DNA from 2 places in the Brevibacillus sp. NPDC003359 genome. Region 1 is predicted to be linked to the other one. Evidence: a T-box and tRNA genes for the amino acid it is inferred to sense, from the RefSeq annotation. Region 1 holds a T-box; the other holds one or more tRNA genes.

Region 1 (10,393 bases):
CTGCTGCAATTCAGAGTAGGCAGCCATTCCGCGGTCACGATAGCCGCGCGCTAGTTCAAACATGCTGTAATTCAGGGAGTGGAAGCCAGCAAGCGTGACAAATTGGAACTTGTAGCCCATCTCGCCGATCTCCTCTTGGAATCGAGCGATGGTCTGTTCATCCAGCTTCTTTTTCCAGTTGAAAGAAGGAGAGCAATTGTAGGCTAACAGCTTGCCCGGATATTTGGCATGGATTGCTTCTGCAAAACGGCGTGCTTCCTCCAAATTCGGCTCAGAAGTCTCGCACCAGATCAAATCTGCATAGGGAGCGTACGCCAGTCCACGGGCAATCGCCGCATCCAATCCACCACGCAAACGGAAGAATCCTTCTGCTGTTCGTTCACCCGTCAGGAATGGTTTATCCTGCTCGTCGATGTCGCTGGTGATCAGGAAAGCGCCATTGGCATCGGTACGTGCCACGATAAGTGTCGGGACTCCCATCACATCTGCAGCAAATCGGGCAGAAATCAGATTACGCACTGCTGCTTGCGTCGGAATAAGTACCTTTCCGCCCATATGACCGCATTTTTTCTCAGAAGCCAGCTGGTCTTCAAAATGCACCCCAGCTGCACCCGCTTCAATCATACCCTTCATCAATTCGAAGACGTTCAATGGCCCACCAAAGCCCGCTTCTGCGTCTGCTACGATTGGTGCAAACCAATTCGTCTCTGTACCGCCCTCTGATTGATCGATCTGATCCGCCCGCTGCAATGCCTGATTTATTCTTTTTACGACCTGTGGAACACTGTTTGCCGGGTAGAGGCTTTGATCAGGATACATCTGACCAGACAGATTGGCATCGGCCGCTACCTGCCAGCCACTCAAATAAATCGCTTTTAATCCTGCCTTTACCTGCTGAATCGCTTGATTCCCGGTCAAAGCCCCCAACGCTTTAATATGGTGCTCAGTATGCAAGAGGTCCCACAGTCGCTCTGCTCCCAGACGAGCCAGCGTATGTTCGATTTGTACGGAACCGCGCAAACGAACGACATCCTCTACCGTATACGGACGTGTAATTCCCTGAAACCGCTCACCCTGCCAGCTTTGCTCCATCTGTTGAATCGTTTCTTGCTTGCTTACTTTCGTCATTTTCATTTCCCCCACTCTTTTTATTTTTACAAATAGCGATAGCCCGGTACAGTTAGGAAGTCTTCAAAATCTTCTGTCGTTACTAATTGCAAGAAAAGATCACCAGCAATCGGATACTTGCTGTTCTCGTACTTCTCCTGGCCGATTACTTGCTTGATCGCTTGCAATTCCTCACTCAGCCACTGCTTCACCAAGCCTTCTGTCACCTTTCTACCATCCTGCAAGACTCCGTGACGATGACGCATCCAATGCCAGACCTGTGCCCGTGAAATTTCCGCTGTAGCCGCATCCTCCATCAGATTGTTGATCGGCACCGCCCCGGATCCACGCAACCAAGCCTCGATGTACTGCAAGCCCACGCTAATGTTCGTGCGGACACCCGATTCTGTAATTGTGCCCTCTGGGACTGCCAGCAGTTTACTAGCAGATACGTCTACGTCTTCACGTTTGTACCAGATTTGATTCGGTTCTCTCATCAAGCGATCGAACACTTCCATGGCTACCGGCACTAGCCCAGGGTGAGCAACCCAAGTCCCATCATGTCCATCGTACGCTTCCCGTTCTTTGTCAGCGCGCACTTTGGCAATGGCCTCTGCATTTTGTACCGGGTCATTTTTCACCGGAATTTGTGCGGCCATTCCGCCAATGCAGGGCGCCATCCGTTTGTGGCAAGTCTTCACAGCCAGCGTGGTGTATGCTTTCATGAACGGAACCGTCATGGTCACTTGCGCACGATCCGGTGTAATCACATCAGGCTGATTCCGCAGTTTTTTGATATAGCTGAAAATGTAGTCCCAACGTCCGCAATTCAGTCCCGCACTATGCTCACGCAACTCGTACAGAATCTCATCCATCTCAAAAGCTGCGAGAATCGTTTCGATCAATACGGTCGCACGAATTGTGCCACGTGGAATATTTAATTCATCCTGCGCGAAAAGAAAGACGTCGTTCCAAAGACGAGCTTCTAGGTGGTTCTCCAATTTCGGTAAGTAGAAATACGGTGCTGTCTGATTAGCCATGAGGGCTTCTACGTTATGGTAAAAGTAAAGTCCGAAGTCAAGCAAGCTTCCGGAAATCGGTTTTTGGTCGAGGCGGATGTGTTTTTCATCAAGATGCCAGCCACGCGGACGCACGATCAAAACCGCTGTCTTTTCATTGAGGGAGTATGACTTGCCTTCCGGGCTGATGTAAGAGATATTGCGGCGGACCGCATCCTTCATGTTGATTTGGCCTTGGATGGTGTTCTCCCAGGTTGGTGAGTTCGCGTCCTCAAAGTCAGCCATGAAAAGCCGAGCACCCGAGTTCAGTGCATTGATGACCATTTTCCGGTCACCCGAAGGTCCCGTAATCTCCACCCGTCTGTCTTGCAAATCTTTGGGCAATGGAGCAACAGTCCAATCTCCTTTACGAATGTCCGCTGTTTCCTGTAGAAAATCGGGCAGTTGACCTGCATCGATCTGCAATTGACGCTCCACGCGTTTGGCCAACAATTGTTGTCGTCTGTCGCCAAACCTTTGCTCCAGCTTCATCACGAATTGAATCGCTTCTGGTGTCAGGATATCTTGATAACCGGGGTGCATCTCACCTGAAATCTGAACCTCCAGCGGATATGGATTCGTTGGTACGGTAGTCAAAACAGCTCCTCCTCCCTCACTCCAAAGTTATTATGGTACAGATCAATAAAAATGTTTTTATTATATAACAGTAGTGACAAAAAAATGTCCTTACTCCTGATATCCGCTGCCACTGCAATGGCTGCAGCATACATGCCCATCCCCCAAGCAATTGTGGCAAGCCGCTCCGTTGTCATCATGACCAACGCCTCCACATCTTGGGCAATTTTGTTCTCCGTTTCCTTCACACCGATAGCAGTCCATTCTCCATTCCTCCATTTCTGTATTAAAACAACATTCTTAAAATTTGTTCTTATTATATAACAGAGATTGATACAGTGCAACACGTTTTTAAAAAAATACCTCTGTATTAGTACACAATATAAAACAGCCCTTGACCCGTATGGATCAAGAGCTGCTTTCTAAATCTCTCGCTTATTACTTCGGCGCGATTTTGTCAACTCCGCCCATGTACGGACGAAGAACTTCTGGAATCATGATTGTTCCGTCTGCCTCTTGGTAGTTCTCCAAGATCGCTGCTACTGTACGTCCAATCGCCAAACCAGAACCATTCAATGTATGCACAAATTCCGGTTTCGATTTCGTATCGCGACGGAAACGGATATTGGCACGGCGCGCTTGGAAATCTTCAAAGTTCGAGCAAGACGAGATTTCACGGTATGTGCCGCCGCTCGGAATCCAAACTTCCAGGTCGAATTTCTTCGCAGCCGTAAATCCGAGATCACCTGTGCACATGCTCAGGACACGGTATGGCACTCCAAGCAATTGAAGCACCTTTTCAGCGTTTTTCACCAGCTTGTCGAGTTCGTCATAAGACTCTTCTGGTTTCACGAATTTCACCAGCTCAACTTTGTTGAATTGATGCTGACGAATCAAACCACGCGTATCACGGCCAGCAGAACCCGCTTCCGAACGGAAACATGCGCTGAATGCAGTGTAGTAGCGAGGGAGATCCACTCCATCCATGATTTCATCACGATGCATATTGGTGACCGGTACCTCTGCAGTTGGAATCAGGAAGTAATCTGGTCCCTCAATTTTGAATGCATCCTCTTCGAACTTAGGCAATTGACCAGTTCCCGTCATGCTCGTACGGTTGACGATATACGGCGGGATCACTTCTTCATAGCCATGCTCGTTCGAGTGTAAATCCATCATGAAGTTCATCAGTGCGCGCTCCAGACGTGCGCCCAGCCCTTTATAGAAAACAAAACGGCTTCCTGTTACTTTTGCCGCCGCTTCAAAATCGAGGATGCCTGCTTGGCTAGCCAGCTCCCAGTGAGGCTTAATCTCGAAGTCAAATGCACGTGGCTCTCCCCATGTCCAGGCAATCACGTTATCGTCTTCTGTCGTACCGATCGGCGTGCTTTCGTGCGGCAGGTTCGGGAGGCTCAGCAAAATGAACTCCAGCTGTTCATCCAGTTGGCGCAGCTCTTCATCCAAAGCCTTGATGCGCTCATTTACCTCTTTCATTTCAGCGATCAGATGGTCTGCATTTTCCTTATTGCGTTTCATAACCGCTACTTGCTCGGATACCGTGTTACGCTTATTTTTCAGCGCTTCTGCTTCTTGGATGATTTGGCGACGCTTTTCATCTACTTCTACGAATTGATCCAACGCAGAAATATCTTCATTGCGGTAAGCCAAACGGCGTTTTACTTCTTCCAAATCCTGGCGTAATACTTTTACGTCCAACATGTGTAAATCCCTCCGAATCGTATTGAAAAAAAACAAAAAACACCCGTCCCCTGGTAAGGGACGAGTGTTGTATACCCGCGTTGCCACCCTCGTTGACATATGCAGCAATCCTCATGCATATGCCCACTCTTCCGTCATAACGGGACGGTTCCGGGCAAAGTTGTTGTTCCTTTGCCACTCCGAGATGGATTCCTTCACCTAACCGGATCGGTTTGCACCTACCACCGACTCTCTAGGCCTGGCTCTTGTGAAGTACTTGTTCTCATCATTGCATTCTCATTCATGAATACTATTATTGTTAACTGTACTACAGGTTCTATACGTATGTAAAGAGAAGCCCGCCTCGATCTTTACAGAAAAAAAAGAAGATCGGCACCTTTTTTACGGCCGATCTTCTGGTATTACAACTAGCTTCTGTATTCCTTGACCATGTCGAGGAAGTATTTGTGCAGTCTTGTATCTTCGGTCAATTCTGGATGAAAGGCTGCTGCCAGATAGTGACCGCTTCGGGTGACAACAATCTTGTCTTCGTGCTTGGCCAAGACTTGACCGTTCTCTCCGACTTCCATTATATACGGTGCCCGGATGAACACTGCCGGATAATCTGCCGCCACACCCGCAACAGGCATCAAGACTTCAAAGCTCTCTTTTTGGCGACCAAAGGCATTTCGCTCTACTTTGATCTCCATCAGGCCTAAATGGCAATCGTCTTGTCCTTGAATCCGTTTGGCCAGAAGAATCGCTCCTGCGCAAGTTCCGAAGATCGGCTTGTTCGCCTTACCGAACTCTTGAACCGCCTCCATGAATCCGTACTTGTGCATCAGCTTGCTAATCGTGGTGCTTTCTCCACCGGGAATGACCAGTCCATCGAGGTCATCCAGTTCTTCTACTTTTTTGACCGGGACGGCTGTGGCACCAACTTCTTCTAGCATTCGTACATGTTCTGCTACAGCTCCTTGTAGAGCGAGTACGCCGATTTTCATGCTACTCACCTTACCAGCCGCGCTCTTGCATGCGATCAGCTTCACGAATTTTGGAGATTTCGATTCCCGGCATTGCTGTACCCAAACCTTTGGATACGCGAGCAATCAGTTCGTAATCGGTGTAGTGGGTAGTCGCTTCCACAATCGCGCGAGCAAATTTCTCTGGATTCTCTGATTTAAAGATACCAGAGCCTACAAACACGCCATCGGAGCCCAATTGCATCATCAGGGCAGCATCTGCTGGTGTTGCTACTCCACCTGCTGCGAAGTTTACGACTGGCAGCTTACCTGTTTTGTGTACCTCTTCAAGCAGTTCGTATGGGGCACCCAGGTTTTTGGCTTCTGCCATCAATTCATCGTAGGACATAGCTTGCACTTTGCGGATTTGGGACATCATCGTGCGCATATGACGAACAGCCTCTACAATGTTTCCGGTTCCTGGCTCACCTTTTGTGCGGATCATGGATGCACCTTCTCCGATACGGCGGAGGGCTTCACCCAGATCACGGGCGCCACATACAAACGGTACAGTGAACTCTTTTTTATTGATATGGTACAAGTCATCTGCTGGAGTGAGTACTTCACTCTCATCGAGATAATCTACACCCAGAGACTCAAGAACACGCGCTTCAACAAAATGACCGATACGAGCTTTTGCCATAACAGGGATCGAAACAGCATTCAGTACTTCCTCTACAATGCTAAGGTCCGCCATACGCGCAACTCCACCAGCTGCACGAATGTCAGACGGTACACGCTCCAAAGCCATTACAGCAACAGCACCCGCTGCTTCTGCAATTTTTGCTTGTTCAGCATTTACGACGTCCATAATGACGCCGCCTTTTTGCATTTCAGCCATACCTCTTTTAACGCGGGATGTTCCTACTTGTACCATGTCATTACCCCCTACATCATGAGTCAGAACCGAAACTGTTATGCGGTGTTATGGTTCCTGTTACCGTCATTGTAAACGATAGATGTAAGGGAAAACAATAGTTATTTAATTTCCTGTTCCACTGCTAAACAAATTGCTGAAGAATTCTATAATACTGCGGAAGAACAGACGAATCCAGCTGGCTTCCTCTACTGCCTGTCCCGCTACTACATCAACACCTGCTTTTGTCGCGTCTTCAGGCTGCAAATAATCCGTATCCTTCATGCCTTCTTCTTTCAATACGATCTTACCGACAACCTGTCCTTGCGTAATTGGCGCGGTCAGATCCTGGAAGGTAACCGTTGGTGTGAATTTTGCTTCGGTACCGATCTTTGTAATCATATTTACTTCGCTACCTGTAACGGCTGGAACTGTTACCTCTACACCGTTTTTCACAGGGGCTATTTCAAACCCTTTAACTGGTACATTCTTGTCCATTTGTTTCGTCAGTTTGTAATTGTTAAAACCGTAGTCAAACAGTTTTCTGGTCTCCGCGAAACGCTTTGTATTGCTATCTGTATTCATTACTACACTAATCAAACGCATGTTGTCACGAACAGCCGTCCCTGTAAAGCAATAGCCCGCTGCAAGTGTATGCCCTGTTTTCAATCCATCTACGCCCGGATAGGAGCTAATCAGACCAGGCAGCATCCAGTTGAAGCTTTTCTTGCTCCACTCTTGTGGGGTACCTGTTCGGAATGTGAAGTTTGTTTTTTTGGAAACTTCCAATGCCTCAGGGAAATCACGGATCAGAGCACGTGCGAGGATAGCCGAATCGCGTGCCGACATCAGATTTTCTGCTTGATCGGTTTTCACTGAATACGGGCCCAACTCATCAGCTGGCAAACCTGTAGAAGTGACAAACATCGTATTTTTCATACCAAGCTCTACTGCTTTTTTGTTCATCATTTCAACAAAGGCAGCTTCACTGCCTGCGACCTTCTCTGCCAAAAGTACGGTTGCGTCGTTAGCAGAAACGACTGTCATCGCTTCTGACAATTGTTTAACTGTAAATGATTCACCTAAATTCAGGTACACACCAGACGAATCTGAAATTTTCGCGATATAAAAAGCATACTCACTTACCGGGACAACATCATCCCAGCTAATTTTCTTTTGTTTGACGGCTTCCTGAACCAGATATTCGGACATGATTTTACTCATGCTAGCTACCGGAAGTGCTACGTCAGGATCTTTATTATAGAGAACCCTTCCCGTCGATGCCTCAACAAGAATGGCAGACTTCGCTTCCAGTTGTAAATTCGCTTGAGATGCTACAGGGGCAGCTTCCACCTTTGAAACCGTTCCTCCCATTGCTGTAGCAAAAACAGCGACAGAAAGGAACAGACCTGTCAAACGCTTTGTCCATGTCTTTCGCTTCATGTAATCTCTCACTCTCCTATTTCTGTCTATTTCATTTTTTCGTGAAAACAAGCACACAATTGTAAGTGTACCATAGGTTGCAGGGTCGCTTGAAGCGTGATTCCTCCTATTTCCACATGTTAGTAGCTAGTAAAAATCCCCTCTCTTTTTAAAAGAAAGGGGACGTGGGTCTTCCGAACTGTTTTTTGTTTAGGAAATCGAGTAGTTAGGTGATTCTTTTGTAATTTGTACGTCGTGTGGGTGGCTCTCACGCAAGCCAGCGCCGGTAATGCGGACAAACTGGGAGTTTTGAATCAAATCTTCGATGGTCTTCGCTCCGCAGTATCCCATACCTGCACGCAATCCACCAATCAACTGATACGTGACATCTGCCAGTGGGCCTTTGTAAGGAACACGGCCTTCGATCCCTTCCGGAACGAGCTTTTGTGCGTTTTCTTGGAAGTAACGGTCCTTACTGCCGGCTTTCATCGCGCCAATCGATCCCATTCCACGATATACCTTGAAACGACGCCCCTGGAAAATCTCGAATTCGCCCGGACTTTCTTCTGTACCAGCGAACAAACTGCCGATCATGATCACAGAAGCACCTGCACCAATTGCTTTTGGCAAATCACCGGAGTATTTAATGCCGCCGTCGGCAATAATTGGAATATTGTACTCTCGCGCTACTTGTGCACAATCGTGAATCGCTGTAATTTGGGGAACACCGATACCTGCTACGACACGAGTTGTACAAATGGAACCAGGACCGATACCAACCTTCACCACAGATGCGCCAGCCTCGATCAGATCGCGAGTAGCTTGTCCAGTCGCAACGTTTCCTGCCACGATTGTAAGCGTTGGGTATTCTTCACGAACCGCTTTTACGGTTTCGATTACGCCTTTGGAGTGTCCATGAGCGGTATCGATCACCAATACGTCTACGCCTGCTTGTACCAGTGCAGCAGCACGCTCAAACGTATCGGCTGATACCCCTACAGCGGCTCCACACAACAAGCGGCCTTGTGTATCCTTTGCTGCATGCGGGTATTGGATTGCTTTTTCAATATCTTTAATTGTAATGAGTCCACGCAGGATGTTGTTCTCATCCACCAACGGGAGCTTTTCGATCTTATGTTTTTGCAAAATCTCTTCTGCCTGTTGCAGAGTAGTACCAACAGAAGCCGTCACCAGGTTTTCCTTCGTCATAACATCTTTGATTTTGATGGAGAAGTCATGTACAAAGCGCAGATCGCGGTTGGTAAGAATTCCGATCAATGTTTGATTCTCATCGACAATCGGAACACCGGAGATACGATATTTACCCATGAGAGCATTCGCTTCTTCGACTGTGTGCTCTTGTGTCAAAGAAAATGGATTGGTAATAACGCCACTTTCTGAACGTTTTACACGATCTACTTCGCTTGCTTGTTGCTCGATCGACATGTTTTTATGAATAATCCCGATACCACCTTGGCGTGCCATAGCGATCGCGAGTCCAGACTCCGTTACGGTGTCCATACCAGCACTGATAAGGGGAATATTTAGCTTCACATGCTCACTCAATTGAACTCGTAGATCAACATCCCTTGGCAAAACCTCAGATTTTGCTGGAATGAGCAATACATCATCAAACGTTAAACCCTCTTTAACAAATTTGTCTTCCCGCACAGTTAAAAGCTCCTCTCGGCGAATAGTTTAAGACAGTTTAACAAACGGCTTAATTTACTGTCAAGAAATGAGTACAATGTTCGGTTATAGATTGGATTAGACAGATAAATCAAAAAACAATTAGGGAAACTTAACCATATTACGAAAATTGGTAAAGGTGGTTATCATGGATAACGCTTGGAAAACATTACGCTATTTTGAAACAGAACCAACTGCACGTAAATATTTGGCTGCCTGCTACCATGCCATGGGTGTTGAGCATGCGGAGAGGCTAGCTTTTCAACAAAGCTCGCGTTTCCTGTATCTATGGAGACAAGCCAGGCATTTTTATTCCACTTCCGCTGTTGCCGACTTGTCCATCCAGCCATTGTTGCTGTTTTATGGCTGCTCTCACTTGTTAAAGGCGATGTTGTTGACTCGTGATCCGTATTATCCCCAAAACAGCCGCGTTCTTCAACATGGTGTCACGACACGAAAGCTTAAACGAAACGCCTATATGCTCATGGAGGACGAAGTACGACCACAAAAGGAAGGTTTTTTTGCACAACTAGCTCAAGCTTTTCAGCTTTCACCGTTACAAGACCGCTATCTAGTCCATGACTTATTTTCATCTATCCCCATCGTCAGCGATAGTTATGGAATTGCTACGAATAAACCACGTAACTGGTTAACGTTAAAGATTGACTATATAAGCCAGGATGATTTGGTTCGCATTACCTTTCCTGAAAAAACGGACGGGCCATTATCCTATTCAACAGAGACCTTCATACAATACATTCGCAGGCTAGCTCCAGCTGATTGCAACTTAGAAAAACTCACCTCGGAAAAAAATAAAAACATAAAGGAACTGACCCTTCCTCAGTGTGCCCTGTCTGAACTGGATCAACACCCCTTATTTCGTTTGCATCAGAACGTCCTCTTCTTTTGGAATGGTTCTGCTTCTTCTCTGCCTCTTCCTGAATGGGCCAGTCATTACTTGCTGC
Region 2 (10,393 bases), on a different contig from region 1:
TTGATGATCAAAAATAACCCGGAGCGGAATCACTTTCTGATGTCGCCCCGATGTATCCCGTTGGAAAGCCGGATTCGTATTTTGGGAATCGTAAAACTTTCGGCGTTTGGGCGTGTAGTAGTGAAATTCAACGATGTTTCGCTGACGAATGGCTTCGGTGAGAAGCGAAGCTTGATATTCATCGAGAATACGTGAGACGAAATGATATTTGTATAAAAACGCAGATGCATCGGTTCGCTTCAAGCGAAATTTGAGATAACGCTTCACTTTTTCTTGCAGAAGATAACCTGGGACGGCCGGCAGTTGTGTATTGGCCATGAAGTCGATGAAATCATACAGATCCAATAGCTCGTCGTCTGTCAGCGAGTCCAGCAGCTCACCGTCGAATTGATAGACATACGGCCTGACCGTACTAACGTTTTTAATCACGCCAATTTCTTCGAGGTATTTCATGTCCTGGCGAATTGTTTTTTCATCGGGCTCTGTATCCACAAACGTATCCAGCAAGTCTTTAATGGAGAGCGGTTGCTGTCTGAGCTTTTCCAAGATGTGCGACAGTCGCTCTACTTCCGAGTCCTTCAATGATTTTGCATGGTATAAAAACATCAAGAAATTGTCCGTCACCTCAAAATAGTTGTAACGAAGCTGTGCGTAATACTCTTTTTTCTCCTCATCGCCTACATGCTGGTAAAAGGTCGATTGGATGTCTTTTAGCTTTCTTATCGTTTTATCTAGGGTATGAACGGAGATCCCAAGCCGCTCGGCCAATTGCTGACGATTGTATGCACCAGCGGTTAAAAACAGGAGACGGAGCAATTGCAGCTCTTTGTCAAAGCTTTCGCGTGCCATTACACTCATCCTTATTCATTCGTCATTTATTTCCAAATTAGTCCTCATATTACGAAGAGGCGGAAGAGAAGTCAATGATAAAAAGAGGTTCGTAATACTTTTACCATGTTCAAAACTGATGCGCCGATGGAAAATAAGGGTAAGAAAAACAGCACAGGCTGTGAAAGACAGGAGAAATGGATGATGAAAGCAATTTTGCATGGAAACAACCATCGTGAAGTGAAGCTAGAGCATGGAAATGTGCACGTTTTTGCGAATGACGAAGTCTTTGCGAGCTTCGGTGAACGCGTATATCAAATGGCAGACAATAATCTGCGTATTCCGCGAAATGTTTATTTTTCGTATACCCCCGATGCGCATGTCGGCGTCGGGACCTGCATTGGGACGACAGCGGTTTGGAATTTTGCCGATGGATTTGTCTCGCCTTCCATCGTCGGATCAGACATTGGATGTGGAATGCGTGTGCATCTGACTCCCTTGCATCGAGACGACCTTAAAGACAAGAGACTAAAACGTGCATTGATCGAAGCGATCGAAGCGTACGTCCCGACAAACGAACGGGGAAACACGCATTTTACAGATATTCGCTTGGAAGATGTGGTGAAGCATGGCTTGAAAGGACTGCCTGGCAACTACATTCCGGACACAGAAGTAGCACCTGACACACTAAGTCGTTCTTTCTCGCATGTGGAAAAGTACACATTTGAATTCGACCATTCTTTCCTTGAGCAAATCCCACAAAAATCTTGGAGTCGTGCGTGGGGCCAACTGGGAACTTTGGGGGGCGGTAACCACTTTATTGAAATCCAGTATCTCGAGATCGCGGAGGAGAACCGGGAGATTGCGAAAGCGTGGGGACTTTTCGACGGCCAGGTCGTCATCATGATTCATTCCGGCTCACGGGCGTGGGGGGCAATGCTAGGGCGTGATTATACCAAAAGCTACAAGGAAGCCATGTACAAGTGGGGGATCACGAATCCCGAGCCGAGCTTGGTATATGCCCCGATCCAAAGCGAGGAAGGGCAACAGTATTTGAATTTGATGTACTCCGCTCTGAACTTTGCGGTAACGAATCGGCATATGATCGGATTTTCAGTGGAGAAGGCGTTTCAGGATGTATTCGGAAGTGAGATGCGTACGCCAGTCTTGTATGATTTGATGCATAATTACGCCTTGAAAGAATTCCACCGCAACACACCGATGCTCGTCCACCGAAAAGGAGCGACGAAGGCGTTGCCGGCAGGTCATTTCCAAAATCCGAAGGCTTACCGTGAAACGGGACATCCAGCTTTGATCCCAGGCTCTATGGGAACATCGTCCTATATCATGGTCGGATCGGATGCCGGAGCCAAAAACTTTTATTCGATCTGCCATGGTGCAGGACGTGCCCGTTCTCGCAAGGCAACCAAGGAACTAGTGACCATCGATCAATTCGAACAGGCAATGCGTGTGGGACAGGAAGATGAGATCATGGTGAATCACCGTTCGCTCGCTTCCATCCTTGATGAGTGCCCGCAAGCCTATAAAGATGTAGATCAAATCATCGATTCAGTTGTGGGAGCAAATCTTGCATCTGTCGTCGCAAAATGTAATCCTCTAATTGCCATAAAAGGAGTATAATGAAGAGTGGCTTCCTGAAAAATTTTGGGGGGAGCCACCTTTTGTGATTTAACTTACACTAAATAATAGAAGTTAAATTGTGAACAAATTGCATGAGAAGTTTCAAAAAATAGGTTCGAATGTAACATAAATTGCTTGGCTTCCTCAACCGATACCAAAAGAGAGACAAAATAGGGGAGATAGGGGAACAGATATGCCTACATACTATTACTTCACCTGCCTAAAATGCCGAACCCGGGGGGGAGTTTTCGGCGAACAGGCCTGGGGTTGGGGGAACTTTGACATGATCGAGTCCTTCAAATACCTGGCTCACCACATCCGGACATGCGGAGAGGATTCGATTCGTGTGATTTCTGAGGATGTAGATGATTATGTAGATCAGCTTCACGGAGAGTACAACACCTTCCTTGAGCAAACGAAGCATATATTTCCGCATTCCAAGGATTGGGAGTTCCTTGATCGATGGAAAACATTAAAAGTAGAAGAAATGAAGCTGAAATGGGTCGAGGAAAACCGGATCATGCATCCAGATGATCGGATGAAACTATGTGGGGTCCTTGATGCCGTGGACATCTTGAAGGAAGGGGCGGGAAGAGTCTCCTTCAGTGCTAGCGTGACGGATGATGATGGGAAAACGTGGAAAATCGTAGCTGACATGCGCGAACTACCTATCTTAAAACACTCCTATATCATCATTGGCGTCATGCAAGAGCATTCTATATTAGGAGAAGTCATCGAGGTGTACAAGATGATTCCACGAGTCGTCGTTCAAGAGGAAAGGGGTAACGAGCATGATTCTGGAGACAATCGGGCAATTACTAATTAAAGTGCGAGAAGATAATCCACTTGTGCATAACATGACGAACGTAGTTGTCACAAACTTTACAGCGAATGGCTTGTTAGCCCTTGGTGCATCACCTGTCATGGCGTATGCCAAACAAGAGGTGGCAGACATGGCAAAGATCGCCGGAGCTCTTGTATTGAATATAGGGACATTGAATGAGCATGAGATAGAAGCGATGCTGATCGCAGGCAAATCGGCGAATCAGCATGGAGTGCCTGTTTTGTTTGATCCTGTGGGAGCGGGAGCGACATCGTACCGAACCGAGACAAGTCAACATCTTGCGCAGGAACTCGACCTTACCTTCATTAGAGGAAATGCTGCCGAGATTGCTAATGTCATCGGGGAGCGCTGGGAGATTAAAGGTGTAGATGCGAAGGAAGCGGGAGGAGATGTCGCGGACCTAGCGAGAACAGCAGCGCAAAAGCTAAGGACAATTGTCGCAATTACAGGCAAGGTCGATGTGATTTCGGATGGAGAAACGACTTACTCGATCCATAATGGTCATCCAATCTTAACAAGGGTGACCGGAACAGGCTGTTTGTTAACATCTGTTATGGGAGCGTTTGCAGCCGTTGCAAAAGACAGGCTGATTGCAGGAGCTGCGGCATTGGTATGCTACGGTGTTGCTGCGCAGCTGGCAGCAGAAAAAGCAGCGGGAGCAGGTCCTGGCAGTTTCCAAATCGAATTTTTGAATGCGTTGCATAACTTGACACCAGACGAAGTGCGCCGTTTTGGGTACATCGAAAAAAAAGAATAAAAATTCCCCTTGAAAAAGGGGAATAAAAATGGCCGTAGAACGATTAAGCTAGATATGTTAGACAGTAGCTGTAATTTCGTAGTGAATAAGACAGCAGCTTCTTCTGGTGCTCTGATAGTGCTAGGAATATAAATTCTACTTGATCTTCATCGTATGGACGGACATAAAAACGGGAAATACCATGACATATAATTTCTCTCTTTAACGTCAGCGCCACACTGGCGTCTGTTCGTATGTGCAATTCCACGCTGCGTACCCTCCTTGGACATTCAATAGAGTACCAAAAAAATACAAGGAAAAACAAGGGAATTATGTCTGATTCATGTCCAAGTTGTTACTGTTTTTTGTATGAAAACTGACAAGGAGAATGATTCAGAATAAATTAGCGAGGATTGTTGGGAAAGCACCCTGTACGAGAGAAAAAATTCGAGATGAGTCCGGCCATTCTCCCTTTTTCCGTCGAATTGTTTACTTTATTTCGAAGGCAGCGCACGAGCTCCTGATCGCAATGACAAGAAAAATAGCCGTGCTTTCGATAGCAATCATCATGCCGCTTGCAGCATCTGTCGACGTCATCAATCGGCGCACCTGGCCCGGAGCATCCAGGCCCACACCAGTTTCCGTACAAACAGGGCAAGCCTCCTGAACGGCGATTTCTTTTTGACAACTGACATCACTCCGTTTTGTAAAGGGATACTACTTGTATCATATTAAACAGAAAGTGAAGTTGCTTTAGGCAATCTCCCTTTTTTCTACCCGAAGGTCGAACAAGGGGAAAACTATCAAAATATCACTTGAAATCATGTTGTAAATATGATAGATTAATTCTTGCCGAAGCGAACGCTTACAGGCACGATGGATGGATGTCCGAGCGGCCGAAGGAGCACGATTGGAAATCGTGTAGGCGGTGTCGAATCGTCTCGTGGGTTCAAATCCCACTCCATCCGCCATCTTGGCCCGTTGGTGAAGCGGTTTAACACAGCAGCCTTTCACGCTGTCATACAGGGGTTCGAATCCCCTACGGGTCACTTAAACATCCCGTATAGTAATCCGGGGCCCCCGCAAAGTACTCGGAATATGCTTCATTGTATTGGCGTCACTTTGTGGGGTATCTGGAGGCTTAGCTCAGCTGGGAGAGCATCTGCCTTACAAGCAGAGGGTCGGCGGTTCGATCCCGTCAGCCTCCACCATTTTTATATGCGGTCGTGGCGGAATTGGCAGACGCGCTAGATTCAGGTTCTAGTGGTGGCAACACCGTGGAGGTTCAAGTCCTCTCGACCGCACCAAACAAACCCTATACATGGCGGTCGTGGCGAAGGGGTTAACGCACCGGATTGTGGCTCCGGCACTCGTGGGTTCAAGTCCCATCGATCGCCCCATTTATAATGAAAAAGTAAAATGAAATAGCCCAGCAGTGGCTCCTGTAAAGGAACTTCTGCTGGGCTTTCTTTGTATTCGTTTACGAATGATCGACAGGTTGATAAAAGTGAAGGCGATTGCCAAAAGGATCGGTCACGCTCACTTCACGCGTTCCCCACGGCGTCTCCTCCAGACCAGGACAAGCGAACTTGTATCCTTGACGCACCAGTGACTGATGAAAAAGCTCAATGTTCTCAACCTGCACGCGAATCGCTGAGCCAGGACAAGCATCCCCGTGATGCTCGGACAGATGGATCGTGCACGATGGAGACGAAATTTGCATATACAAAGGAAAATGATCCTCGTATCGATGCTCCCAATCAACCTGAAAACCTAGAAAGTCTACATAAAACTCTCTTGCCTTATCCACGTCAAACATACGAAAAATAGGAGTTATCGTCTGATTCATTTACCTAGAAACCTCCGGATTGTGTTGATTGATGCGAGATGCAACGCTTCGTGAAAAATCGTTCGGACAAGCACTTGTGCAATCGTATGCATGCCGGATTCAGTTGCGGGAAACTCTTCTTCTAATCGATCCTTGTAAGCGGCTTGTATCTTCTGAGGTTGTTCTTGTAAAAGGGAGACGAGCACTGCGAGTTTTGGTGGTGGGGTATCCCAGTCAGCAGGTTTTGTCCCGAAGTTAAACCATTCATTGAAGCCAGGGGATAACGGGATCGTTTCTTTTGTAAGGTGGGCAATCCATAAATACTGATCGAGATAGATATGTCCCAGATTCCACAAGATATTGTTTGAGAAACTATCGGGTATGAGGTTCACATCTTCATCCGTCAAACCATCGATTGCTTTTAATGTCTCCTGTCGATAATCCTCTAGCTGCTGGAATAGCACCCTATGACGTTTTTCTTCCATACCTTTTCCCCTTTGCGTGGCAGTCTTTGCAAATACATTCGAGCGAGAGAATCTACCTTCCTTCTATAAGAAGGGGTGTAGCAACAAAAAAAGCGTGCAGAATCAGCTCGTCTGCACGCCATTTATACGCTGTGTATAGGAAACTGCGTTACATTCTTTCCTGCTCGAGGGCGCGAGAAGGGGAGAATAGTTTCCGCCATTTTACTTGCGGTACACAAATGGCAGCGAGAATCATAAACACGCCACCCCATTGAGGGAGAGAGACAGTCTCTTGAAGCACGAAGCTCGACAAGAGCACGACTGTAGGCAGCTCGACTGCACTTAAAATGGTGGCCAGTCCATTGCCGATCCGCGGCACACCGACAGCCAAACAGAAAATCGGGATGACCGAACCGAAGATCGCAACTAAAAGACCGAGCGGCAGCAGACCATGCAGAAGTTGACCATTTACCAGGAAAGTGGGCGGATAAATGATCGAGAGCATCAGGGCTGCCATGCCAATCGAAATCGCGCTTCGTAAGTAGGGGTCCATGCCAGGGAGAATTCGCCCGCTGAAGAAAATAACCAGGGCAAATGTCGCGCCAGACAGCAGACCGAAGATCAATCCCACCATGTCTACGCTCTGAATGCCACTTTCGCCCAGGCCGCTTGCAAGAACCGTCCCTGCTCCAAGCATAGCCAGAGACACCCATTTTTCAGCGGTCGGCCATTTGCGATCGACAATCGCCTCCAGCAAGACACCGATCCAGGTAAACTGAAAGAGGAGAACGATTGCGAGTGAAGCAGAGACTCGGCTAACAGCCTGATGGTAAAAAAGACTGGTTGAGGCCATCATGAGGCTGGCTGGTGCCAAAAGCAACAAATACTTGAACGAAAACCGTTGCTTGGAGAAAAAGATGGCCATGACTGTCATGATCAAGCCGCCAAAAATCAATTGGCTCCCGCTCATTTCGAATGGTGTAAAGCCGAGTTGAAAAGCATGCTTCATGAAGATCGAGAGAACACCGTAGCTACATGCACCAAGTAAAACTAAAAAGATAGATCGCCAGTATGTCATAAGTAAAAGTTCCTTTCGTATGACTAAACTCGGAAGAATAATGACTATTGTACTACAGCTATAAAAGTGGTACAATAAAATTTTTGTCTATACTTCACTGTGCTACTAAGGTAATTAGCTAGCTGCATGCATTGGTAATATGGTAACGAACGAAAGTGTAAAGGACCCCTTATACTTGGTGAGAATACATAGCTGTTTTTTCATATTTCCGTTACACTACTCCATAGAGAAGAAGTTCAAAAAGTCGTCTATAGAAAAAGAGAAGGCGAAACACTTGGAGGAGCAAGGATGAGACAGGGGATTATTTACGCAACAGTGGCGTATTTGGCTTGGGGGTTACTCCCGCTCTATTGGAAGCTGTTTCAGGCAATGGGGGCATGGGAGATACTCGCCCATCGAATCGTCTGGTCGATTATTTTTGTCGCAATCATTATCCAGGTAACGAAACGCTGGCGCAGTATGTGGAGAGCGGTTACTGGTTTGAAAATGTTTGGAGCATTAGCGATATGTTCACTGCTGATCAGTGCAAACTGGCTCATTTTTATCTGGGCAGTGAATAATGATCAAGTCATGCAAACGAGTCTTGGCTACTACATGAATCCTCTTATCACCGTACTGCTTGGAGTCATTTTCTTAAAAGAAAAATTACATGCCGGGCAATGGCTCGCGCTTATACTCGCCGCTTTTGGAGTCTTGTTCATCACCTTCCAGTATGGTGAGATTCCATGGGTCTCTCTATCGCTTGCCGTGACCTTTGCTTTTTACAGTCTGGCGAAAAAGGTCGTCCGGATGGAAGCGATGATCGGGCTGGCTTGGGAAACGCTGTTTGTGGCGCCCATTGCTTTCGGTTATCTGTTGATGCTACAGGTCAATGGGACGGAGACGATGACATCATTAGCGTGGTGGCAACTCCTGTTGTTGACGCTGGCCGGGATAGCTACTGCTATGCCGCTCTACTGGTTCGCCCAAGCAACGACTAGACTCCCACTTTCCGTTGTGGGCTTCATTCAATACTTGGCACCTACAATATCGCTACTATCAGCTGTTTTCTTGTTCGGTGAGACTTTCACCCAAACACATCTCATCAGCTTTGGATTCATCTGGTCTGCGCTCATCGTATTTACGGTGTCTTCCGTGCGCATGAATCGAAAAGTTGCCCCAATCAAACATGAGGTCGCCATCAAAAAACAAGCGTAAACATAAGAAAACTCCTGACCCGCCGAGAAAGACTCGGATATGGTCAGGAGTTTTTGCTTACCAACACGTGATTAGAAAATCGCTTCGCCGTGCTTTTTCATGCGGTACGCACCGTGATTAGTAGGTCCCACATATTTATTGAGCGCAAACGAATGGCGAATCGCTTCGGTAATAAATTCTTTTGCGACAGCTACTGCGTTGTGCACAGAGCTTCCTTTTGCCAATTCAGCACAGATTGCAGCTGAGAACGTGCAGCCGGCGCCATGAGTAAAGCTCGTCTCAAAACGCTCTGATTCCAATACCTCGATCGTTTTCCCGTCATAGAAAACATCTACGGCATTGCCGCTTTGAAGCTTGCTGCCGCCTTTTACAACGACATAAGAGGTGCCGAAGTCGTGGATGCGCTTCGCCGCTTCCTTCATGTCATCGACACTTTTCAGTGCGCCCATTTGGCTGAGAATACCAGCTTCGATCAGGTTAGGAGTCGCAACTGTCGCGTGTGGGAGCAAGACTTCACGCAGGCTGACTGCAATTTCTGGATGGAGTGCTTCATCTGCACCCTTACAGATCATCACAGGGTCAACGACAACATTTTTCAAATCGTATTGTTTTATTTTACGGGTAGCGAGGTCAACCAGTTCAGTGGTTCCGAGCATCCCTGTTTTTACAGCATCTACGCCAATTCCGGAAAGTACGGTTTCGATTTGTTTTTCCAAGATCCCGACATCGATCGGAAACACTTCGTGAAACCATTCGTTATGTGGATCTTGGGCTACGATAACGGTGAGGGCGGTCATCCCGAAAACACCAAGCTCCTGAAACGTTTTGAGGTCTGCTTGCTGACCAGCTCCGCCGCTGGTGTCGGAACCTGCAATGGTGAGTGCTTTCTTCATGGTCATTGTGATTATCTCCCTTTGTATACCGCTGCACAATCGAAGCGGATCTATACTGTCATGCGCTGTATTGCCTCTCTCTATATTAAAGAGGAAGAAATCCGTGCTGTCAATAATATCCCCAAAATATAAAAACCGCCTCCCGTAGTGGGAAAGCGGTTTATGTATGTGTGCATTTATGCTTGAGATGCAGCGTGGTGGAAAGAGAAGCTTATGGTAGTGGACATGGACTTGGAACGCTTGGTTGCAAGTTGTTTGGCTTGCTTTGCTGCCTCAAACATACTGGGTGCCTTGATGATTTCAACCCATCTGCGTGTTGCTGTTTCAAATAAAAAGCGATAGATAGTCATCTTCTTCGACCCTCCATGGTTTGTTGACATCTACATTGTATTACGTAACGGGCTGCAAAAGGTTACATAGCTGTTACATATTTTTGAAGAAAATATGGTTATTCTGTAAATCGTAAATTGTTTCTGAAAGAGCGTTACGTTTTGCGAAATGTTACGTCTTTAATATGTGATGTTTACGAAAGCTTCCATTTTGAAAGAACGAATGAGGTGCGACAAACGATGGTCAATTCAACAGGAGAGCTGACGGTGACAGCGGTCAATCACAGCTACGGAACGGGAAAAATTAAAGTGCCCGTGCTGTTTGATATCAACGTTCATATCAACCAGGGAGAATTCGTGGCTCTGTGCGGCTCGTCGGGTTCAGGCAAGTCTACGCTCTTGAATTTGCTTGCGGGTTTGACCAAGCCGGAGGAAGGGAGTGTCATGGTTAGCGGAGCAAAGATTTCCAGTTACAGCGAAAACGAATTATGCATGTTTCGCCGTAAAAATATGGGCTTTATCTTCCAGTCATACAATCTGCTCCCAAATCTGACA

The links. A T-box is a leader RNA that pairs with one kind of tRNA and senses whether it is charged. The one in region 1 lies ahead of serS (serine--tRNA ligase), so its partner is inferred to be a tRNA-Ser.
Region 2: it encodes a tRNA-Ser, which carries the amino acid that the T-box ahead of serS (serine--tRNA ligase) is inferred to sense. The anticodon was not compared.

The regions. Positions count from the first base shown of each region.
Region 1 covers NZ_JBIAOR010000031.1:18,162-28,554, forward strand. Annotated here, with positions in the region: gene aceA (isocitrate lyase) at 1-1,128, opposite strand, end outside; gene aceB (malate synthase A) at 1,155-2,762, opposite strand; gene ACFYU8_RS31090 (hypothetical protein) at 2,759-2,941, opposite strand; gene serS (serine--tRNA ligase) at 3,180-4,460, opposite strand; T-box leader at 4,514-4,738, opposite strand; gene pdxT (pyridoxal 5'-phosphate synthase glutaminase subunit PdxT) at 4,868-5,443, opposite strand; gene pdxS (pyridoxal 5'-phosphate synthase lyase subunit PdxS) at 5,454-6,338, opposite strand; gene ACFYU8_RS31110 (D-alanyl-D-alanine carboxypeptidase family protein) at 6,444-7,760, opposite strand; gene guaB (IMP dehydrogenase) at 7,950-9,410, opposite strand; gene ACFYU8_RS31120 (YaaC family protein) at 9,577-10,393, shown strand, end outside.
Region 2 covers NZ_JBIAOR010000001.1:1,793,542-1,803,934, reverse strand. Annotated here, with positions in the region: gene ACFYU8_RS08450 (helix-turn-helix transcriptional regulator) at 1-849, opposite strand, end outside; gene ACFYU8_RS08445 (RtcB family protein) at 1,033-2,469, shown strand; gene ACFYU8_RS08440 (hypothetical protein) at 2,753-3,295, shown strand; gene thiM (hydroxyethylthiazole kinase) at 3,261-4,070, shown strand; tRNA gene ACFYU8_RS08430 (tRNA-Ser) at 4,928-5,020, shown strand; tRNA gene ACFYU8_RS08425 (tRNA-Glu) at 5,025-5,098, shown strand; tRNA gene ACFYU8_RS08420 (tRNA-Val) at 5,185-5,260, shown strand; tRNA gene ACFYU8_RS08415 (tRNA-Leu) at 5,270-5,356, shown strand; tRNA gene ACFYU8_RS08410 (tRNA-His) at 5,374-5,449, shown strand; gene ACFYU8_RS08405 (glyoxalase superfamily protein) at 5,530-5,898, opposite strand; gene ACFYU8_RS08400 (DinB family protein) at 5,895-6,362, opposite strand; gene ACFYU8_RS08395 (EamA family transporter) at 6,511-7,419, opposite strand; gene rarD (EamA family transporter RarD) at 7,708-8,616, shown strand; gene pdxK (pyridoxine/pyridoxal/pyridoxamine kinase) at 8,688-9,515, opposite strand; gene ACFYU8_RS08380 (hypothetical protein) at 9,686-9,859, opposite strand; gene ACFYU8_RS08375 (ABC transporter ATP-binding protein) at 10,079-10,393, shown strand, end outside.